2 regions of the Streptosporangium sp. H16 genome follow, and region 2 is predicted to be linked to the other one. Evidence: riboswitches for the same ligand, from Rfam matches in the RefSeq annotation. Region 2 holds a riboswitch; the other holds the start of a gene.
The links. A riboswitch is a leader RNA that binds a small molecule or an ion and turns the genes downstream of it on or off. The one in region 2 is predicted to bind glycine.
Positions count from the first base shown of each region.

Region 1: it holds a riboswitch for glycine, as region 2 does, so the genes downstream of both, gcvP (aminomethyl-transferring glycine dehydrogenase) here and gcvT (glycine cleavage system aminomethyltransferase GcvT) in region 2, are expected to answer to the same signal.

Region 1 is NZ_JBPXMD010000033.1:33,385-42,534, reverse strand. It holds gene ACTOQ2_RS35925 (DUF5999 family protein) at 54-245, shown strand; gene ACTOQ2_RS35920 (alpha/beta hydrolase family protein) at 252-884, opposite strand; gene ACTOQ2_RS35915 (hypothetical protein) at 1,018-1,368, shown strand; gene ACTOQ2_RS35910 (tetratricopeptide repeat protein) at 1,543-2,325, opposite strand; gene gcvP (aminomethyl-transferring glycine dehydrogenase) at 2,452-5,316, opposite strand; glycine riboswitch at 5,499-5,591, opposite strand; gene ACTOQ2_RS35900 (MerR family transcriptional regulator) at 5,607-6,227, opposite strand; gene ACTOQ2_RS35895 (bifunctional nuclease family protein) at 6,372-6,842, opposite strand; gene ftsR (transcriptional regulator FtsR) at 6,922-7,572, opposite strand; gene ACTOQ2_RS35885 (FHA domain-containing protein) at 7,599-8,111, opposite strand; gene ACTOQ2_RS35880 (sugar phosphate nucleotidyltransferase) at 8,402-9,150, opposite strand, start outside.
Region 2 is NZ_JBPXMD010000003.1:32,245-41,394, reverse strand. It holds gene ACTOQ2_RS05945 (amino acid deaminase/aldolase) at 1-113, opposite strand, end outside; gene ACTOQ2_RS05940 (DUF6286 domain-containing protein) at 263-925, shown strand; gene ACTOQ2_RS05935 (hypothetical protein) at 1,150-3,243, opposite strand; gene ACTOQ2_RS05930 (L-serine ammonia-lyase) at 3,337-4,713, opposite strand; gene gcvH (glycine cleavage system protein GcvH) at 4,786-5,178, opposite strand; gene gcvT (glycine cleavage system aminomethyltransferase GcvT) at 5,175-6,266, opposite strand; glycine riboswitch at 6,300-6,394, opposite strand; glycine riboswitch at 6,395-6,493, opposite strand; gene ACTOQ2_RS05915 (gamma-glutamyl-gamma-aminobutyrate hydrolase family protein) at 6,621-7,316, opposite strand; gene ACTOQ2_RS05910 (LacI family DNA-binding transcriptional regulator) at 7,669-8,688, shown strand; gene ACTOQ2_RS05905 (3-oxoacyl-ACP reductase) at 8,795-9,150, opposite strand, start outside.

The sequences.
Region 1 (9,150 bases), on a different contig from region 2:
CCGTGCCCGGTGTGACCCGGGCGAGCCGACACGAGAGATCCGGAGGCACGCCGATGTGCCCGCACGAGCCGTCCTGTCCGTCCGCCGACGCGCTGGACCGCGAAGCCGCCCGCACCATGGCGGCCCACCCCGAGCAGGGCTGGAGCCTGCTCTGCAACGGTGTGGTGCTGTTCGACGACACCGGCGAGCTCCTCCCGGACGGTGCCGTCATCGAGCCGCATCGGCCACTGGCCGGCGTGGTCTGAGGCCCGTCACACCCGACCGGTCACGCTGAGCGGGTCCACCGAGCCCGGCCGCATCCTCGCGTCGAGCCACCCGGCGACCACCTCGCCCACCCCGGCGGGATTCCTCCCGAGGTCGTGACCCTCTCCCGGCAGCACCACCAGGCGCGCGACGTCCGCCGCCTCGGGCACGCCGAACGGGTCACGGTCTCCGTTCACCACCAGCACGTCCACACCCGCCGCGCGCAGCTCCCCGGCACGTGACCGCTCCGGCTTCCCCGGCGGGTGCAGCGGGAACGCCAGCGCGACGACCGCGCGGGCCCCGACCCTCCCGGCCGTACGGCACGCGACCCTGGCCCCGTTGCTCCGCCCGCCCTGCACCAGCGGCAGCCCCGGATAGCGCCCGCGCAGCCCGGCCACCAGCGTCTCCCACGCCTCGTCCTGCTTGACCGCCGACCCCGGCGCGCGGGCTCCGCGCATCCGGAACGGCTGGAGCACCCGCGCGACCGTCCCGCCGATCGCCGTCGCGGCGTCCCGCACGGCCAGCAGGTCGGGGGCGTCCACTCCCCCGGCCGAGCCGTGGGTGAGCACCAGCAGGAAACGCGGGGCGGCCACCTCGTCGATCTCCACCAGCGCCGGGCCGTGCGGGGTCGCGATCTCCACGGGCGGGACCGCGCGCGCCGGGAACCCCGATCCCGGCGCGGACGCGCCGTCGGGAGGGGTGGACTCGGAGGTGGACACGGATCTCCTCCTATTGACTGATGCCTGGCGGCCGGTGTGAAGGAACAATCGAAGCGTGCAGGACTATCAAGATATCCGCCAGGACATGCGTGCCACCGTCGAGGCCCGGCGCGACCTCGGCCCCGAGTACGAGGCCGCCCTCATCGAGTCGTTCGTGTCACGCCTGGACGCGACCATCGCCCACCGGGTGCGCGCCGAGATGCACGCCTCCGGGGCGCCGAAGGCCAAGTCGCGCAAGAACTCGAACAGCTCGATCCCGCTCGCCCTCGGTTCGATGGGCATCGGGATCCCGCTGACCGCCATCGCGGCGCAGACCTCCGGCACCGCCGGGCTGCTGCTGGCCTGGGGCGGAATCGTGGCGATCAACTTCGCCCACGCCCTGAGCCGCTGGCGGGAGCGCGACTGACACCCGCCAGAAGTCCCACCCGGCCTCTCCGGCTCCCCGGTCCCGCCTCGGACGGCCCGGAATCCGCGAGGCCAGGCCGCAGGGAAGGCCGGTGCCCGTGCGAGGTCTCCCACGGGCACGACGAGCATCGCGCCTTCACCCGGGAGGCCGGCAGGCGCGCCGCGCGCCCCGGGTTCAGAGGTCCCGGTCGAGGCGGAGGCGGACCTCACCGGCGAGATCCTCGTCGGCGCTGTCCAGGCCGTAGCGCCACACGCGCTCGGCGTCCTCGTCGCGGCCCCTGAGCGGGAGCGTGCGGGCCAGGAGCTCGATGGCCAGCGCGCCGGTCTCGACGTCGCCGCCCTCCTCGATCGCGGCGGAGAACTCCGCGCACGCCAGCTCCAGGTGAGCGATGCCGAGCATCACCCGCAGCCTCGGCACCTCGGCCGCGTCGGGCACCGAGAGCGCCTCCAGGAGCACCTGGGCGGCCTCCCCCGGCTCGCCCTCCTCCAGGAGTGCCTCCGCCAGCCGCTGGGCGGCACGAGGAGCGATCTCCGGGTCGGCGGTGGCCAGCGCGTCACGCAACGACCGCTCGGCCTCCTCCGCGCCCGTGGCGAGCCTGGCGAGGGCCATGTGCGCCAGCGGGACGTAGGCGGGATGGCCGACGCCCAGCGCGGCCTGCCAGGCAGCGCGGGCCTGGTCGGCCAGGTCCTCCCGCTCGAAGCTCCCCGCGAGCAGGCAGGCGGCCTGGGCGGCGAACTCCGGATGCCCGGTCGCCAGCGCGGTGCGCGCGGCCGCGCGGGAACCCGCCACGTCCCCGCTCTCCTCCAGCACCACCGCGAGACCCACCGCCGCCTGGGCCCGGTCGGGCTCGTCGGGATCGGCGACCAGCTCGGCGAAGATCGCGGCGGCGCCGTCGAGGTCGCCCGCCTCGGCCAGTCTTCGCGCGGTGTCCAAGGGACGGGTGTCCACCTCAGGCATGCAGGATCCTTCCGGATACGGAGACGCCCCGAGCCTAACGACTCGGGGCGCCCTCCGTCCTGTCGCATTCCCCGCGAATATCGAGGGTCGCGCGGGCCTCCGATCCCGGCCGCTCCCCGGCGGTGATCAGTCCTCGTACGCCTCCAGGGGAGGGCAGGAGCAGACCAGGTTGCGGTCACCGTAGGCCTGGTCGATGCGGCGGACCGGCGACCAGTACTTGCCCTCGCGCACCGACGGCAGCGGGTAGGCCGCCTCGGTGCGGCTGTAGGGGTGGCCCCACTCGTCGGCGACGAGGCTGTCGGCCGTGTGCGGGGCGTTGCGCAGCGGGTTGTCGGTCTTGTCGTACGCCCCGGAGGCGACCTTCGCGATCTCCTCGCGAATCGCGATCATCGCCTCGCAGAACCGGTCGAGCTCGGCCAGGTCCTCGCTCTCGGTCGGCTCGATCATCAGCGTGCCGGCCACCGGGAAGGACATGGTCGGGGCGTGGAAGCCGTAGTCGATGAGGCGCTTGGCCACGTCGTCGACCGTCACCCCGGTCTCCTTGGTGATCTGGCGCAGGTCCACGATGCACTCGTGGGCGACCAGGCCGCCGCGGCCGGTGTAGAGGACCGGGTAGTGGGGGCTGAGCCTGCGGGCCAGGTAGTTGGCCGACAGGATGGCCTGCTCGGTGGCCGCCTTCAGCCCGTCGGCGCCCATCATCCGGATGTAGGCCCAGGAGATGGGCAGGATGCCCGCGGAGCCGTACGGGGCCGCCGAGACCGGGCCGACCGCTGTGCCTTCGCCGCCCTCGCGCAGCGGGTGGCCGGGCAGGTAGTCGGCCAGGTGGGCGCGGACCGCGACCGGGCCGACGCCGGGACCGCCGCCGCCGTGCGGGATGCAGAAGGTCTTGTGCAGGTTCAGGTGGGAGACGTCCGCCCCGAATTCGCCGGGCCTGGCCAGGCCGACCAGCGCGTTGAGGTTGGCGCCGTCGACGTAGACCTGCCCTCCCGCCTCGTGCACCAGCTCGCAGATCCGCACGATCGTCTCCTCGTACACGCCGTGCGTGGACGGGTAGGTCACCATGATCGCGGCGAGCTGCTCGCGGTGCTTGTCGATCTTCGCGACGAGGTCGTCGACGTCCACGTTGCCCTGGTCGTCACAGGCGACCACGGCCACGCGCATGCCCGCCATCACCGCGCTCGCGGCGTTGGTGCCGTGCGCGGAGGAGGGGATCAGGCAGACGTCGCGGCCCGACTCGCCGCGGGCGGTGTGGTAGGCGCGGATCGCCAGGAGCCCGGCGAACTCGCCCTGGGAGCCGGCGTTCGGCTGGAGCGACACGGCGTCGTAGCCGGTGACCTCGGCCAGCCAGCGCTCCAACTGCCCGATCAGCTCGATGTAACCCGCGGCCTGGTCCTCGGGCGCGTAGGGGTGCAGCCCGGCGAACTCCGGCCAGGTGATCGGCTCCATCTCGGTGGTCGCGTTGAGCTTCATGGTGCAGGAGCCCAGCGGGATCATCGACCGGTCGAGCGCGATGTCCTTGTCCTGGAGCCTGCGCAGGTAGCGCAGCATGGCCGTCTCGGAGCGGTGGCTGTGGAAGACCGGGTGGGTCAGGTAGTCGCTGACCCGGGCCAGCGCGGCGGGCAGCGCGTCGTGCGCGGCGGCGTCGAGGTCGGCGAGCACGGCGCCGCTGATCCCGAAGGCGGCCAGGACCTGCTCCAGGTGGAGGAGCTCGGTCCTCTCGTCGCAGGTGACGCCCACGTGGTCGGCGTCGACCAGGCGCAGGTTCACCCCGTTGTCGCGGGCCGCGGCGACGACCGCCTCGGCGCGGCCGGGCACCTTGGCGAGCACGGTGTCGAAGAAGGTGTCGTGCACGACCTCGACGCCGCCCTGGCGCAGGCCCTCGGCGAGCACGACGGCGTGCCGGTGGGTGCGGCGGCCGATCCTGCGCAGGCCCTCGGGGCCGTGGTAGACGGCGTACATGCCGGCGATCACGGCGAGCAGCACCTGCGCGGTGCAGATGTTGCTGGTGGCCTTCTCGCGGCGGATGTGCTGCTCTCGGGTCTGGAGCGCGAGCCGGTACGCGGGGCGCCGGTCGGCGTCCTGGGAGACGCCCACCAGGCGGCCGGGCAGCTGGCGCTGGAGGCCGTCGCGGACCGCCATGTAGGCGGCGTGCGGGCCGCCGAAGCCGAGGGGGACGCCGAAGCGCTGCGAGGAGCCGACCGCGATGTCGGCGCCGAGCTCGCCGGGCGCGGCCAGCAGGGTGAGGGCCAGCAGGTCGGCGGCGGCGACCACCTGGGCGCCGCGCGCGTGGGCGGCGTCGGCGATGGCGCGGAAGTCGCGAATCCTGCCGCTGGCGCCGGGATACTGCACGAGCACCCCGAAGCACTCGGGGAGTTCGGCGGTGAAGTCGCTCTCGACCAGCTCGATGCCGAGCGGCTCGGCGCGGGTGCGCAGCACCGCCTTGGTCTGCGGCAGCGCGTCGGCGTCCACCACGAACACCTTCGAGGGGCTGCGGCCCGCGCGGCGGGCCAGGGTCATCGCCTCGGCGGCGGCGGTGGCCTCGTCCAGCAGGGAGGCCCCGGCGACGTCGAGGGCGGTCAGGTCGGAGACGACGGTCTGGAAGTTGATCAGAGCTTCCAGGCGGCCCTGGGAGATCTCCGGCTGGTAGGGCGTGTACGCGGTGTACCAGCCCGGGTTCTCCAGGAGGTTGCGGCGGATGACGCCCGGGGTGATCGTGTCGTGGTACCCCAGGCCGATCATCGAGGTGAGCACGGTGTTGCGCCCGGCGAGGACCCGCAGCTCGGCGAGAGCCTCGGACTCCCCGGCCGCCGGGGGCAGGCTCAGCCGCTCCGAGGAACGGATCGCCTCGGGCACGGCCACCGCGACCAGGTCGGCGACGGAGGCGAATCCGACCGCCTCCAGCATGCGGGTCTGGCCGGCGTCGTCCGGCCCTATGTGACGGGTCGCGAACGCGGGAGAGCCGAGTTCGCTGAGCGATGACAGGTCGGTCATTGGTGAAGCCTCCCGGGACGGGGTGGAGACCGGCGCTGGGCGCGGGCGTATGCCTGGTCTCCCCCTCTGTCATCACGACCGTCGTGCGGGGTCGTGACCTGAGAGCTTCACCTGCCCGTTGCCGGGAGGCTTGCACCGTCGGTGAGTCGCGCCTGGCGAGCGCGCCTGCTTTCCAGAGTTGCCTCGTCCGTGCGGTACCGGGTGCCTGAGAGATTCCGGGGAGGTTGCTCCTTCGGCGCCCCGATCTTGGTCGGGGTCTCTCCCGCACAGGGTCAGTGGCAGGTCCGAGTTTACCCGGTTCGTCGTGCTCTGCGACGACGGGCCAGCTCATCGGCCTGATGATCTCCTAAAGGGCCCTCGCTCGACTCCGCGCGTTCGCCGGGCAGATCCGCGAGGGAGCCCTCCACCTCCTGCCACACCCGTCCCAGTGCTATGCCGAAGACTCCCTGACCGCCCTGGAGGAGGTCGATGACCTCGTCGGGCGAGGTGCACTCGTAGACGCTCACCCCGTCGCTCATCAGGGTGATCCCGGCCAGGTCGTTGACGCCCCTGTCGCGCAGGTGCTGCACGGCGATGCGGATCTGCTGGAGGGAGACACCGGTGTCGAGGAGCCGCTTGACGACCTTGAGGACCAGGATGTCGCGAAAGCCGTACAGCCGCTGGGAGCCGGAGCCGTGGGCGGCTCGCACGGTGGGCTCGACCAGGCCGGTGCGCGCCCAGTAGTCGAGTTGCCGGTAGGTGATGCCGGCCGCGGAACAGGCCGTGGGGCCCCGGTAGCCGATGTCGGCGGGCACCTTCACCGGTTGCCCGTCGAACAGCAGACCCTCTTCACCCGCGCGCTGACGTGCCGACTGGCGCCGTTCCGGGTCATCCTGATCGGCGTTTCTACCCTCGCCGCTGCTGACCGCCACGCGGACCTCCGGCTTTCTCTCATCCCACGGCCTGATCTGGGGGTTTACGCACGACCGCGGGTTTCACTTGCACCGTAGGACTGGGGCCAAGTCCAGTCAACGACCCCACCCGGCGCGTCGTGAAGCGTAAATGCACCGAAATTCCTACCCCGCGCGGCCGAAGTCCTCGGGCGTGATCGTGTCAAGGAACTCCCTGAACTTCTCCACCTCGTCCTCCTGGTCGTCCGGGATGATCACTCCTGCCTCCCGGACCACGTCCTCACTCGCGAAGATACGTGCGCCGGTGCGAAGTGCCAAGGCGATCGAGTCCGAGGGACGCGCGCTCACCTCGACCCCGTTGGAGAACACGAGATCCGCGAAGAAGATGCCGTCGCGCAGGGCGACGATGTTGACCGTGCTCAGCCGGACGCCGAGCCCTTCGAGCACGTCACGGAACAGGTCATGCGTGAGCGGCCGGGGTGGTGGTTCCTCGGCCTGGGCCATGGCGATCGCCGTGGCCTCCGTCATGCCGATCCAGATAGGTAGGTAACGCTCCCCATGCGTCTCTTTCAGCAAGACGATCGGCTGGTTGGAGGGCATCTCAACTCGAACGCCCACGACCTCCATCTGCAACACGGGCTGCTCCGTCTTCGCTGGATTCCGACCGGTTTGTTCAACGTAACACTCGTGGGGGTACGAGTGCCTGGTCAGGTTCTCACCGGCCCAGGGCCCCACGAACGCCGGAACGCAGCAGAGAGGCGTGCAATTCCAGCAGCAGGCCGGAGATCTCCCTGGCCGTCTCGTCGGCCTGGTCGATGGCCCCGGGGGCGCGGCGGCGCAGGAGCGGGGCGACGGCCTGCTCCACCAGGCCGGCCTCGCGCTCCGCGGCGGCCTTGACGGCCCGCAGGTGGCGGGCCCGCAGGCCGAAGGCGGCCAGGGCTCCGACGCTGCGGGCCACGGCCAGCGCCTCGGCGTCGTAGTAGCGGGCCACGGCGGCCAGCAGGCCGTAGTCCTCCAGCTCGGCGAGGGTCTCCTCGTCGAGCTCGGCGGCGGCGAGCAGCTCCTCGCGGGTGAGCCGGATCTCGGGGGGCGCGTCGTCGGGGACCGCGCGCGGCCTGGCGGCCGGGCGCTCCTCGCGGTCGGCCGCCTCCAGATGATCCTTGATGACGCGCAGCGGCAGGTAGCGGTCACGCTGCTCGCTGAGGATGTAACGGAGCCGCTCGACGTCGGCGTAGGTGAACTTGCGGTATCCGGAGGGACTGCGCTCCGGCTCGATCAGCCCCTCGCCCTCCAGGAAACGAATCTTGGAGATGCTGACATCGGGGAACTCGCCCTGCAGGAGAGCGAGCACCTCCCCGATGCTCATGTGCGCACGAGCGGCCTGCGAGCTCATCATCCTCCAGCGGCGCCGCGGGTGAGGAAGACGAGGCGGAACTTGCCGATCTGCACCTCGTCCCCGCCGTACAGCGGGACCTCCTCGATGCGCTCGCGGTTCACGTACGTGCCGTTCAGGCTGCCGACGTCACGGACGGTGAAGACCCCGCCGCCGCGCCGGTAGAACTCCACGTGGCGGCGCGAGACCGTGATGTCGTCGAGGAAGATGTCGCTCTCGGGGTGACGGCCCACGGTGGTCAGGTCGCTGTCGAGCAGGAACCGGCTGCCGGCGTTGGGGCCGCGCATCGCGACCAGCAGCGCGGTGCCCGGGGGCAACTGCTCGACGGCCTGCCGTTCGGCGAGAAGCGTCTCACCTGTCTCCGCCTCGTATGCCTCGATCCCGGAGAGGGAGATCGTCGATGTGCTGTCTCCGGGGGTCTCGGCTTTGGTAAGCGGCGACCCGCATCGTGAACAGAAACGGGCATCCTCAGGATTGGCATGACCGCACTGCGTGCAGTAGACGCTCGGCATCGATCGGCTCGGCCTCCTACCGCGAAGACGCGGCAACGGTGCTCAGTGATGCGCGCCTCGCTTCTTCGCTTCTCAAGTGTTTTCTCGGACTGCGAATGCCGCAACATACAGTGATGAGGCGCGAAGGTCAAGGTTGACGCTGAACCGCGGGTACGGTCGGTGACAAAGTTACAGTGGGGCACTGTCCCCGGTCCATGGCGCCGCGCTGTGTTTGTGGCAACCGCTCGGCCCGCGGCCCCCGTCCGGGCGCCCTCCCGCGCCTTCGGCGCGCCCGCCGGGGCCTGGTCCCGTCAGCCGCCCGCGGCCTCCTCGACCACCCGCGCCCAGTGCTCGATCAGGGTCTGCGCGGAGTCGACGTCGAACCCCTCGGCCCACAGGTGGGTGACCGCCTCCGTCGGGTCGGGCAGCACCAGGGTCCAGCTGCCGTCCTCGGCGACGACCCGCACCCCGTCAGTGGTGTCGATGCGGTAGTGCTCGGCGGCCTCGATGACCGAGCGCATCACCGCGCCCTTGGCGGCCCACGGGGTCGGCACGGTCCGGCGCAGCAGCTTGGCCTCGGGGATCCTGGCGTCGATCTGGCTGAGCGAGAGCCGGGTCCTGGCGACCAGGCCCAGCAGGCGCAGGAACACCGCCAGGCCGTCCACCGTGGGGCCGAACTCGGGCACGATGAAACCGCCGCGCCCGTCGGCCGCGAAGATCATCTCTGGCCCCCTGGCCGCGGCGGTGAGCGCGTCGATCGCGGTGGAGGTCCACTCGGCCTGGACGCCGTGGAACCTGCAGACCTGCTCGGCCACCCGGGTGGTGGTGACCGGCAGCGCCACCCTGCCGCCGCGCCGCTCGGCGGCGACCAGGTCGAGCACCACCAGCAGGGCGCGCTCCTCGCTGATCAGCTGGCCCTTCTCGTCCACCAGCGCGACCCGCTCCCCCACCGGGTCGAAACGCACCCCGAAGGCCGCCCTGGAGGAGCTGACGAGCTCCGCCAGGCGCTGCAGGTCGCGGCGGCGCTCGGCGAGGGTCTCGGTGGGCGAGGCGTCGTCCA
Region 2 (9,150 bases):
CCGGCCCGGCGGACCATTCCCTCGGCGTTGGCGCGCAGGGCGGGCAGGTCGAGGACGGCGAAGGGAGGATCCAGGTGCGCTGTGGCCCGGTCGTAGCGCTGGCGGTCGTCCATGTTCGCAGGATAACCCGGCTCCCACGAATATGAGCAATGTTCATATTGCTGGACGGGTGGTCAATGCTCCCGCCAGGAGGACCTCAAGATCGCGTAAGTGGGTGGTTGATCCCCGGCCCGCTCCTGCCCGGACGCGTACACATGACCGAATGACGACTACTCTCCAGGACATCCTGGCGGGCTCGGGAGGCACCGGCGGCGCGGGGACCACCACCGGCGGCTCGGGAGGCAAGGCGGCGGCCGAGCAGTTCCAGGACGTCCGCCGCAGGTCGGTGCGGTTGCTGCGGCCGGGAAGGACCCCCGCCGGTGTCCCCGCGGCCATGATGGTGTCCGCCGTGCTGGTGGTCTCGGCCTCGGTGACGGTGGGCCTGCTCATGGAGTCGCCGGTCGCGCGGGTTCCCTACCGGCGGCTCGTCAACGGGGCCGGCGCGTGGAACTGGTCGGATCCCGCCACGTTCGCCGCGTCGACGCTCGCCATGGCGGCGGGCCTGGTGATGCTCGCGCTCGCCGCGCTGCCGGGCCGGACCCGGCTGGTGCCGCTGGAGTCGGGGGATCCGCACATGGTGATCGGCATCACCAGGTCCGGGCTTCGCCGCACGCTGCGGGAGGCCGCCGAGGCGGTGGACGAGGTGAACGGGGCCCGGGTCCGGCTCACGTCGCGGATCGTCGAGGTCACCGTGTTCACCGACGCCGAGCGGACCGGGCCCGTGCTGCGCCGGGTGGGCGCGGCGGTGGGGGACCGGCTGTCCGGGCTGGGCGCGATGTGCGCGGGTGACGTCGTCGTACGGCTGCGCAGGAAGAAGGCGCGATGAGGCCCTACCTGGGCAACCGGATCGGTCTGGCCGTCACCGGGGCGGTGCTGGTGTGCGCGGGACTCTACGCCTTCCTGCGAGGACGCGGTGACATTCCCGGCCAGTCGCCCGGGGCCAGGCTCGTGCGCAAGGGGTTCCCCGGCTGGCTGGCCGCGCATCCGTGGCTGGGCTGGCTGGTGGCGCTGCTGCTGGTGGCGCTGGCACTCCTGGCGGTGCGGTGGCTGCTACACGCCCTGGGATGGGGACGGTGGGGCAGGCGGTCCGGGACGGGGACCGCCATGCTCGGGGTTGCTCTTAAAGAAGTCGAAGGGCTCACCCGTGTCCGCGTCAGGTACGTACGGCACGAGCGGCTGCGCATCGGGGTGGGCTGCGCGCCCGCGACCGATGTCGGCAAACTCGTGGCCCGGCTGAACAGGGACGCGGTGGGGAAGGTCCGACGGGCGCTCGGGGAGGTAGAACTCGGCGTGGTGGTTCGCCTGCACGTCCGCCGCCGCTGACCCTCCGGACACCGGCCGCTCGCCCGTCGCGCCGTACGCGGGTCGCTCGGCCGTTCCTCCGGACGCCGGCCGCTCGCCCGTCCCTCCCAGCACCGGCCATTCGCCCGTCATGCCGTACGCCGGCCGTTCGCCGGTGACGCCGTACGCGGGTCGCTCGCCCGTCGCGCCGTACACCGGCGGCTCCGTCGTGCCCCCGTACGCGGTGCCTCCGTACGCGCCACCCCGGTGCGCCTGCTCGTCGTACGACCCCGGCCCGTACCCCGATTCCCCGACGGGGCTCGCGTACACCGGCCGTTCGGCCGTCGTGCGGTACGACGGGTCCTCGTCGCCGGGGCCCTCGTACGGCGGGTCCTCGTCCGGTTCCCCGGCCGTCGCCTCGGGCGCGTTCTCCTCGTGCCTGGCCCCGAAGGCCAGTCCGGCGGCGAGGCAGGCCAGCGGGAGGGCGGGGATGACGTAGCGGTGGTCGAAGGCCGCGATGAAGGGCGGCAGGACCAGCAGCATGGTCCCCGCCGCCCAGGGCAGCAGCACCGCGCCGCCGAGCCGCCGCAGCCGCATCAACACCCCGACCAGGCCGACCAGCAGGATCACCGCGAGGTACGGGCCCCGCACGAAGGCGTACTCCTGGTAGCCGCGCAGCCAGCCCGCGTACGGCTCGACCATCACCGGCGCCCCCGACGAGCCCTGGTAGGCCACGGTCAGCTGCTCGGCGGTCTTTCCCTGCGAGGCGGCCCCCGAGGAGAAGGGCCGCACGGTGTCGGGGAAGACGTAGGCGCTCTGCGGCCCGGGGGCCGGGTAGACGCGCCGGTTCCAGTCGAAGATGTGGGCCGCGTCGTCGAGGCCCGCCCGCAGGAAGTCGAACGGCTGGGCCATGATCGCCTGGGTGGCGAAGGCGCCCGCGAGCGCGTCGCGCTCCGCCCAACTGCCCTTGACCTTGTTCAGCGGCGACTCGCCGTCCCAGATGTAGACCGGTGGCGCCGGGCGCTGTCCGAGCGGCTCGACGGGGCACAGGGCCGCCTCGGGACCGGCCGGGTGGATCCTGGAACAGTCGGCGAAGGTCATCGTCCGCGCCCAGAGGAAGGCGTTCCCCCTGGTCAGCCCAAAGCTGCCGTGCTCGGCCCGAAACCAGGCCGCGTACGAGCCCAGGCCGATCGCGGCGGCCAGCGTCGCGGCGACGACCGCCCGCCATCCGGCCCGGCGGATCAGCATGCAGACCAGCGCCACGGCGATCAGCGGCAGCCCGATCGTGCGGGTGACGGTCGCCGCGGCCAGCAGCGCTCCGGCCAGTGCCGCGACCCATACCGCGGGGCGCCGCCGCCACAGCAGCAGCGTGACCGCCAGCACCGCCAGGAACTGGAAGAGCAGGTCCGCCATGACGAGGTGTTCGAGCTGGAGCTGGTAGGCGTCCAGCAGCACCGGCAGCGCGGCGAGCGTCGCGCCCCACCCCGGCAACCCGCCCAGCCTGCGCAGCAGCAGGTAGACGCAGACAGCTACGGCCAGTCCGAGCAGGTGCTGCACCGCGACCACCGCGGGAACGCTGGACAGCGGCTTGAGGATCCACAGGAACAGCGCGTAGCCCGCCGGGCGGGACTCCAGGGGGCGGGGGTCGAGCCCCGCGTTCAGGTAGACGAAGGAGTCGGCCCAGAACCACAGGGCGGGCCGGTAGCCGAGCATGGCGAGCAGCCGCAGGCCGCCGCCCGCCAGCAGGGCGGTGATGAAGAGCCAGTGCGACCCGAGGAAGCGGAGCACCCGCAGGGGGCCGGAGGGGTTCGCGGGGCGCTGGGAGCGACGGGAACGGCTTGCCAGGTGCGTTCCCGTTACCACCGCGACCTCCCGAGTCCCGCGCACATGGCCACCCAGCATAGGCGTGGGATCGGGGGGTCTTGCACGTGATGCGAAATTTGATAGGGATTGAGGTCAGCACTCGATGACGTTGACCGCGAGCCCTCCCCGGCTGGTCTCCTTGTACTTGTCGAGCATGTCGCGGCCGGTGTCGCGCATCGTCTTGATGGCCTTGTCCAGCGAGACGAAGTGGCGGCCGTCGCCGCGCATCGCGATCCTGGCGGCGGCGATGGCCTTGATCGAGGCGACCGCGTTGCGCTCGATGCACGGGATCTGCACCAGGCCGCCGATCGGGTCGCAGGTCAGCCCCAGGTTGTGCTCGATGCCGATCTCGGCGGCGTTCTCGACCTGCTCCGGGGTGCCGCCCATCACCTCGGTGAGCCCGGCGGCGGCCATCGAGCAGGCCGAGCCGACCTCGCCCTGGCAGCCGACCTCGGCGCCGGAGATGGAGGCGTTCTCCTTGAACAGCACGCCGATCGCCCCCGCGGTCAGCAGGAAGCGGATCACGCCCTCGTCGTCGGAGTCCTTCGTGAAGCGGTCGTAGTAGGTGAGCACGGCCGGGATGATGCCCGCGGCGCCGTTGGTGGGCGCGGTGACGATGCGGCCTCCGGCGGCGTTCTCCTCGTTGACCGCGAGGGCGAACAGCGAGACCCAGTCCATCGTCTGCAGCGAGTCCTTCTCCGGCGACTCGCTGCGCAGCTGCCGGTGGAGCTGGTGGGCGCGGCGGCGGACCTTCAGGCCGCCGGGCAGCACGCCCTCCTTGCCGATGCCGCGCCGCACGCACTCGCTCATGACCTGCCACAGCACGAGCAGCTGGGCGCGGATCTCGGCCTCGGTGCGGCCGAACGCCCGCTCGTTCTCCAGCATCAGCCCGGAGATCGACAGCCCGGTCTCCGCGCACTGGGCGAGCAGCTCCGCGGCCGTGGTGAAGGGGTACGGCAGGACGGTGTCGTCGGGTTTGATCCGGTCGGCGCCGGTGGCGTTCTCGTCGACGACGAAGCCGCCGCCCACCGAGTAGTAGACCTTCTCGCGGATCGTCTCGCCGGACTCGGACAGCGCGGTGAAGCGCATGCCGTTGGGGTGGCCGGGGAGCGAGATCTTGCGTTCGAAGACGAGGTCCTCGCCGATGACGAAGGGGATCTCGCGGGAGCCGTACAGGGAGAGGGTGCCGGACTCGCGCATGGCGGCGAGCCGCTCGTCGACCGTGTCGACGTCGACCAGCTCGGGCTTCTCGCCGGACAGGCCGAGCAGCACGGCCTTGTCGCTGCCGTGGCCCTTGCCGGTCAGGCCCAGCGAGCCGTACAGGACGGCGCTCACCCGGGCGGTCTTCTCCAGCAGCCCGTCCTGGTGGAGGCCGCGGGCGAACTTGTGGGCGGCGGCCATCGGGCCGCCGGTGTGCGAGCTGGACGGGCCGATTCCGATCTTGAAGAGATCGAAGACGCTGATCGTCATCTGAATCCTTCCAGCGTGGACGGCCACGCGCGCCCGGAGACGCGCGTGGCCGTGACGCGAGGGGGGAGAGGCTTAGGACTCACCCGAGGTGAGCGCGGCGTACTCCTCCGGCGACAGCAGGTCGTCGGCGGAGCCCTCGAGGCGTACGCGGAACAGCCAGCCGTCGCCGTAGGGGTCGCCGTTGACCAGCGAGGGGTCGTCCACGACGGCCTGGTTGACCTCGACGACCTCGCCGGAGACCGGCGCGAAGATGTCGCTCACCGACTTGGTCGACTCGACCTCGCCGACCGCGTCGCCGGCGGCGATCGCCGAACCGACCTCGGGGAGGATCTGCACGAAGACCACGTCGCCCAGCGCCTGGGCGGCGTAGGCGGTGATGCCGACGGTGAGGGTCAGGCCGTCATCGATGCCGGAGATCCACTCGTGTTCTTTGGTGTAGTGCAGTTCCTCGGGAATGCTGCTCATTTTTTCCTCCTGTAGAAAGGCAGTGCGACGACCTCGACCGGCTCGTGGCTGCCCCTGATGTCCACGGCCAGTCCTGACGACAGGCCGTTGTCCACGTAGGCCATGGCGATGGGCCTGCCCAGTGACTGGGAGGGCGCCCCGCTGGTGACCTCGCCGACGACCGTGCCGTCGCCGGCGACCACCACCGGGTACCCGTGCCGGGGCACCCTGCGGCCGGTCGCGATCAGACCGACCAGGCGGCGGGACGGCGGGACGTCCTTGCGTGATTCGAGGGCGGCCCGGCCGACGAAGTCGCCCGGCTTGTCAAACCTCACCACACGGCCCAGCCCGGCGTCGAACGGGGTCAGCCCGGCCGACAGCTCGTTGCCGTAGAGCGGCATCCCGGCCTCCAGGCGGAGGGTGTCGCGGGCGGACAGGCCCGCGGGGATCAGGCCGTGCGGCGCGCCCGCCTCGGTGAGGGCGGCCCAGAGCGGCTCCGCGTCCTCGGCCGCGACGAACAGCTCGAAGCCGTCCTCGCCGGTGTAGCCCGTACGGGCGACGAGGGCCTCGCGGCCCGCGACGACGGCGGGCAGGCCGGCGTAGTACTTGAGCCCGTCGAGGTCGGCGTCGGTGAGCGCGCCCAGGATCTCCGCGGAGCGCGGGCCCTGGACCGCGACCAGCGCGTACCGCTCTGAGCGGTCGTCCACCGCGGCGTCGAAGCCCTTGGCGCGGCCGGTCAGCTCGGCGGCCACCCGCGGGTAGTTGGAGGCGTTGGCGACGACCATGAACTCGGCGGGGGCGAGCCGGTAGACGATCAGGTCGTCCAGCACGCCGCCCTCGGCGTCGACGATCATCGTGTAGCGGGCGCGGCCGGGCTCCAGCGCGGACAGGTGGCCGACCAGCGCGTAGTCGAGGGCCTCGGCGGCCTGCGGTCCGGTCACGAAGATCTCGCCCATGTGGGAGAGGTCGAACAGGCCGGCCGCCTGGCGGACCGCGTTGTGCTCGGCCGACTCGCTGCCGTAGCGGAGCGGCATCAGCCAGCCCGCGAAGTCGGTCAGCGTCGCGCCGAGGGACTCGTGCACGCCGCGCAGCGGCGTAGGTCGGGACATGTGCGCACCTCAGACAAGGGACAGATGAGAGCATCCTCCCCCTCTGTCGTCGGTGCCTGAGAGTTTCATCCGGGTTTTACCGGACTTTCACCTTCGGCGAGGCCGTGGGACCTGCTTTCCAGAGGGCACCTACCCGCACGGTCCTTTGCCTTGAGAGGTTCGCGGGGAGGGCTTGCTCCTTCAGGGGTCCTGGCCTGGGTGTCAGGACGCTCTCCCGCACGGGATTCATCGGTGTCAGCGGCCAGCCTAACCGCCCGAACCGGCCGAGCGAAATCCCCTCGCCGCCCCGAACCGGCCGGGCGAAATCCCCTCGCCATCCCCTCGCCATCCCCTCGCCGCCCCGATCCGCGCCGGTCAGGGGGTGGCGTGGCGTACCAGCGCCTCGAACAGGGCCGACTCGTCGTCGGTCTCGGGGTGCCACTGGACGGCGACGGCGAAGGGGTGGTCGTCCACTTCCACGGCCTCGATCGTGCCGTCCTCGGCGTGGGCGGTCACGCTCAGGCCCGCGGCGAGCCGGTCGAGGGCCTGGTGATGGTAGTGGGCCACATCCACGGTCTCGGCCCCGAAGATCTTCGAGGTCCGGCTGCCGGGGGCGAGCCACACCGGCATCCTGCCGTAGCGGCCGGGAGCCGGGGCGTGCCCCGGGTGGCCGACCACGTCGGGCAGGTGCTGGTGCAGGGTGCCGCCCAGCGAGACGTTCAGGACCTGCATGCCCCGGCAGACGCCCAGGAAGGGAAGGCCCCGCTCCAGGGCCGCCCGGACCAGCCCCAGCTCCGCGTCGTCGCGGAACGGCCGGACGTGGCCGGTCCGCTCGTGCGGCTCCTGCCCGTACCGCTCCGGGCCGACGTCCCCGCCGCCGGCCAGGATCAGCCCGTCCAGGCGTCCCGCCAGCGTCGCGGGGTCGCCCGCCGGGGGCAGGATCACCGGCTGCCCGCCCGCGCGGGCCACGTGGTCGACGTAGTCGTACGGCAGGAGTGCGGTGGTCGTCTCCCAGACGGTGAACCGCGCGGGCTCGACGTAGCAGGTGATGCCGATGACGGGACGGGACATGATCTCCTGTTTCGCCGCGCTTGCACCGAGGTCCCGGCACCGTGTGCCCATCCCGGCGCCCTCCCGCACGTTACCGGCCCCGGCGAGCCCCGGCGAGCCCCGGCACCGGTGGGGGGCGGGAGGGGTGCGGGCGGCGCCGTGGCGGGTGGCGGGAGTTAAGTGGTTAAGCGAATCCGCCGCCGGGGAGGTGGCGAAGCCACCGCCGCCGGTGTCGTCGCGAGCGCGGGCGTTCCGCCGTGCTCCGGCGATCACGGCGGGTCACCGGCCGCCAGGGAGAGCGTGGGAGATCGAGACGAGCGTAGTAGGGTGCGCAGCGGAAACGCGTCGAATAACCGGTTCAGGTGGGGGTCTCGTGAAGCGACCGACGATCGCCGACATCGCTCGTCGCGCGGGGGTGTCCAAGGTCGCGGTCTCCTACGCGCTGAACGACCGGCCGGGTGTGTCGGAGGCGAGAAGGAACACCATCAAGGCCATCGCCAGGGAGATCGGCTGGCAGCCCAACAGCGCGGCGCGCGCGCTCAACGGGGCACGGGCCCGCGCCGTCGGCCTGACCGTGTGCCGCCCGGCGCGGGTCCTGGGGATGGAACCGTTCTTCATGGAGCTGATCAGCGGCATCGAGAGCGAGCTGTCGGCCCGCTCCTACGCCCTGCTCCTGCAGGTGGTGACCGGCCACGCGCAGGAGGCGGAGGTTTACCGCAGGTGGTGGGGAGAGGGACGCGTCGACGGCATCATCCTGGTCGACCTGCACTTCGCCGACCCGCGCATCCCCGAGATCGAGGAGCTGGACCTGCCGGCCGTGGTGATCGGCCATCCGTCGGAGACGGGCTCGCTCGCCGCCGTCTGGTCCGACGACGGCGCGGCCATGCGGGAGACGGTGGAGTATCTCGCCGCACTCGGCCACCGCCGGATCGCCAGGGTCGCCGGGCTGCCCGCGCTGGTGCACACCGCCCTGCGCGATCAGGCCTTCACCGCCGCGTGCGACGAGCTCGGCCTGGCCGGTCACTCCGTCGTGCACACGGACTACACCGGCGAGGAGGGCGCGCGGGCCACGCGGCGGCTGGTCAGCGGCGCGAACCGGCCGACGGCGATCGTCTACGACAACGACATCATGGCCGTCGCCGGGCTTTCCGTCGCGCAGGAGATGCGGCTGGAGGTGCCCGCGGACCTGTCCCTCGTGGCCTGGGACGACTCGCCCCTCTCCCAGGTGGTGCGACCGGCCCTGACCGCTCTCGGCCGGGACATCCCCCACTCCGGGGCGCAGGCCGCGCGGAGCCTGCTGGCGCTGATCGCCGGTGAGCACGTCACCGGCGTCCGGACCGAGACGGCCCGGCTCACGCCGCGGGGCAGCACGGGCGTTCCGGGACGCCGGTGACCGACGCCGCCACCCCGTGACGGCACGGGCGTGCCGGGACGCCGGTGACGGGCGTCGGAACGGGGTGGCGGACGGCGTGGGCGTGCCGGGATTCCGGTGACGGGCGTCAGAACGGGGTGACGTACGCGCCGGAGATGCCGCCGTCCACCAGGAACTCCGAGCCGGTGATGAAGCTGGCGTCGTCCGAGGCGAGGAACGCCACCGCGGCGGCGATCTCGGACGCCTCGGCGAACCGGCCCACCGGGATGTGCACCAGGCGGCGCTGCGCCCGCTCGGGGTCCTTGGCGAACAGCTCCCGCAGCAGCGGAGTGTTCACCGGCCCCGGGCACAGGGCGTTCACCCGGATGCCCTCGCGGGCGAACTGCACGCCCAGCTCACGCGACATGGCCAGCACCCCGCCCTTGGACGCGGTGTAGGAGATCTGGCTGGTCGCCGACCCCATCACGGCCACGAACGACGCGG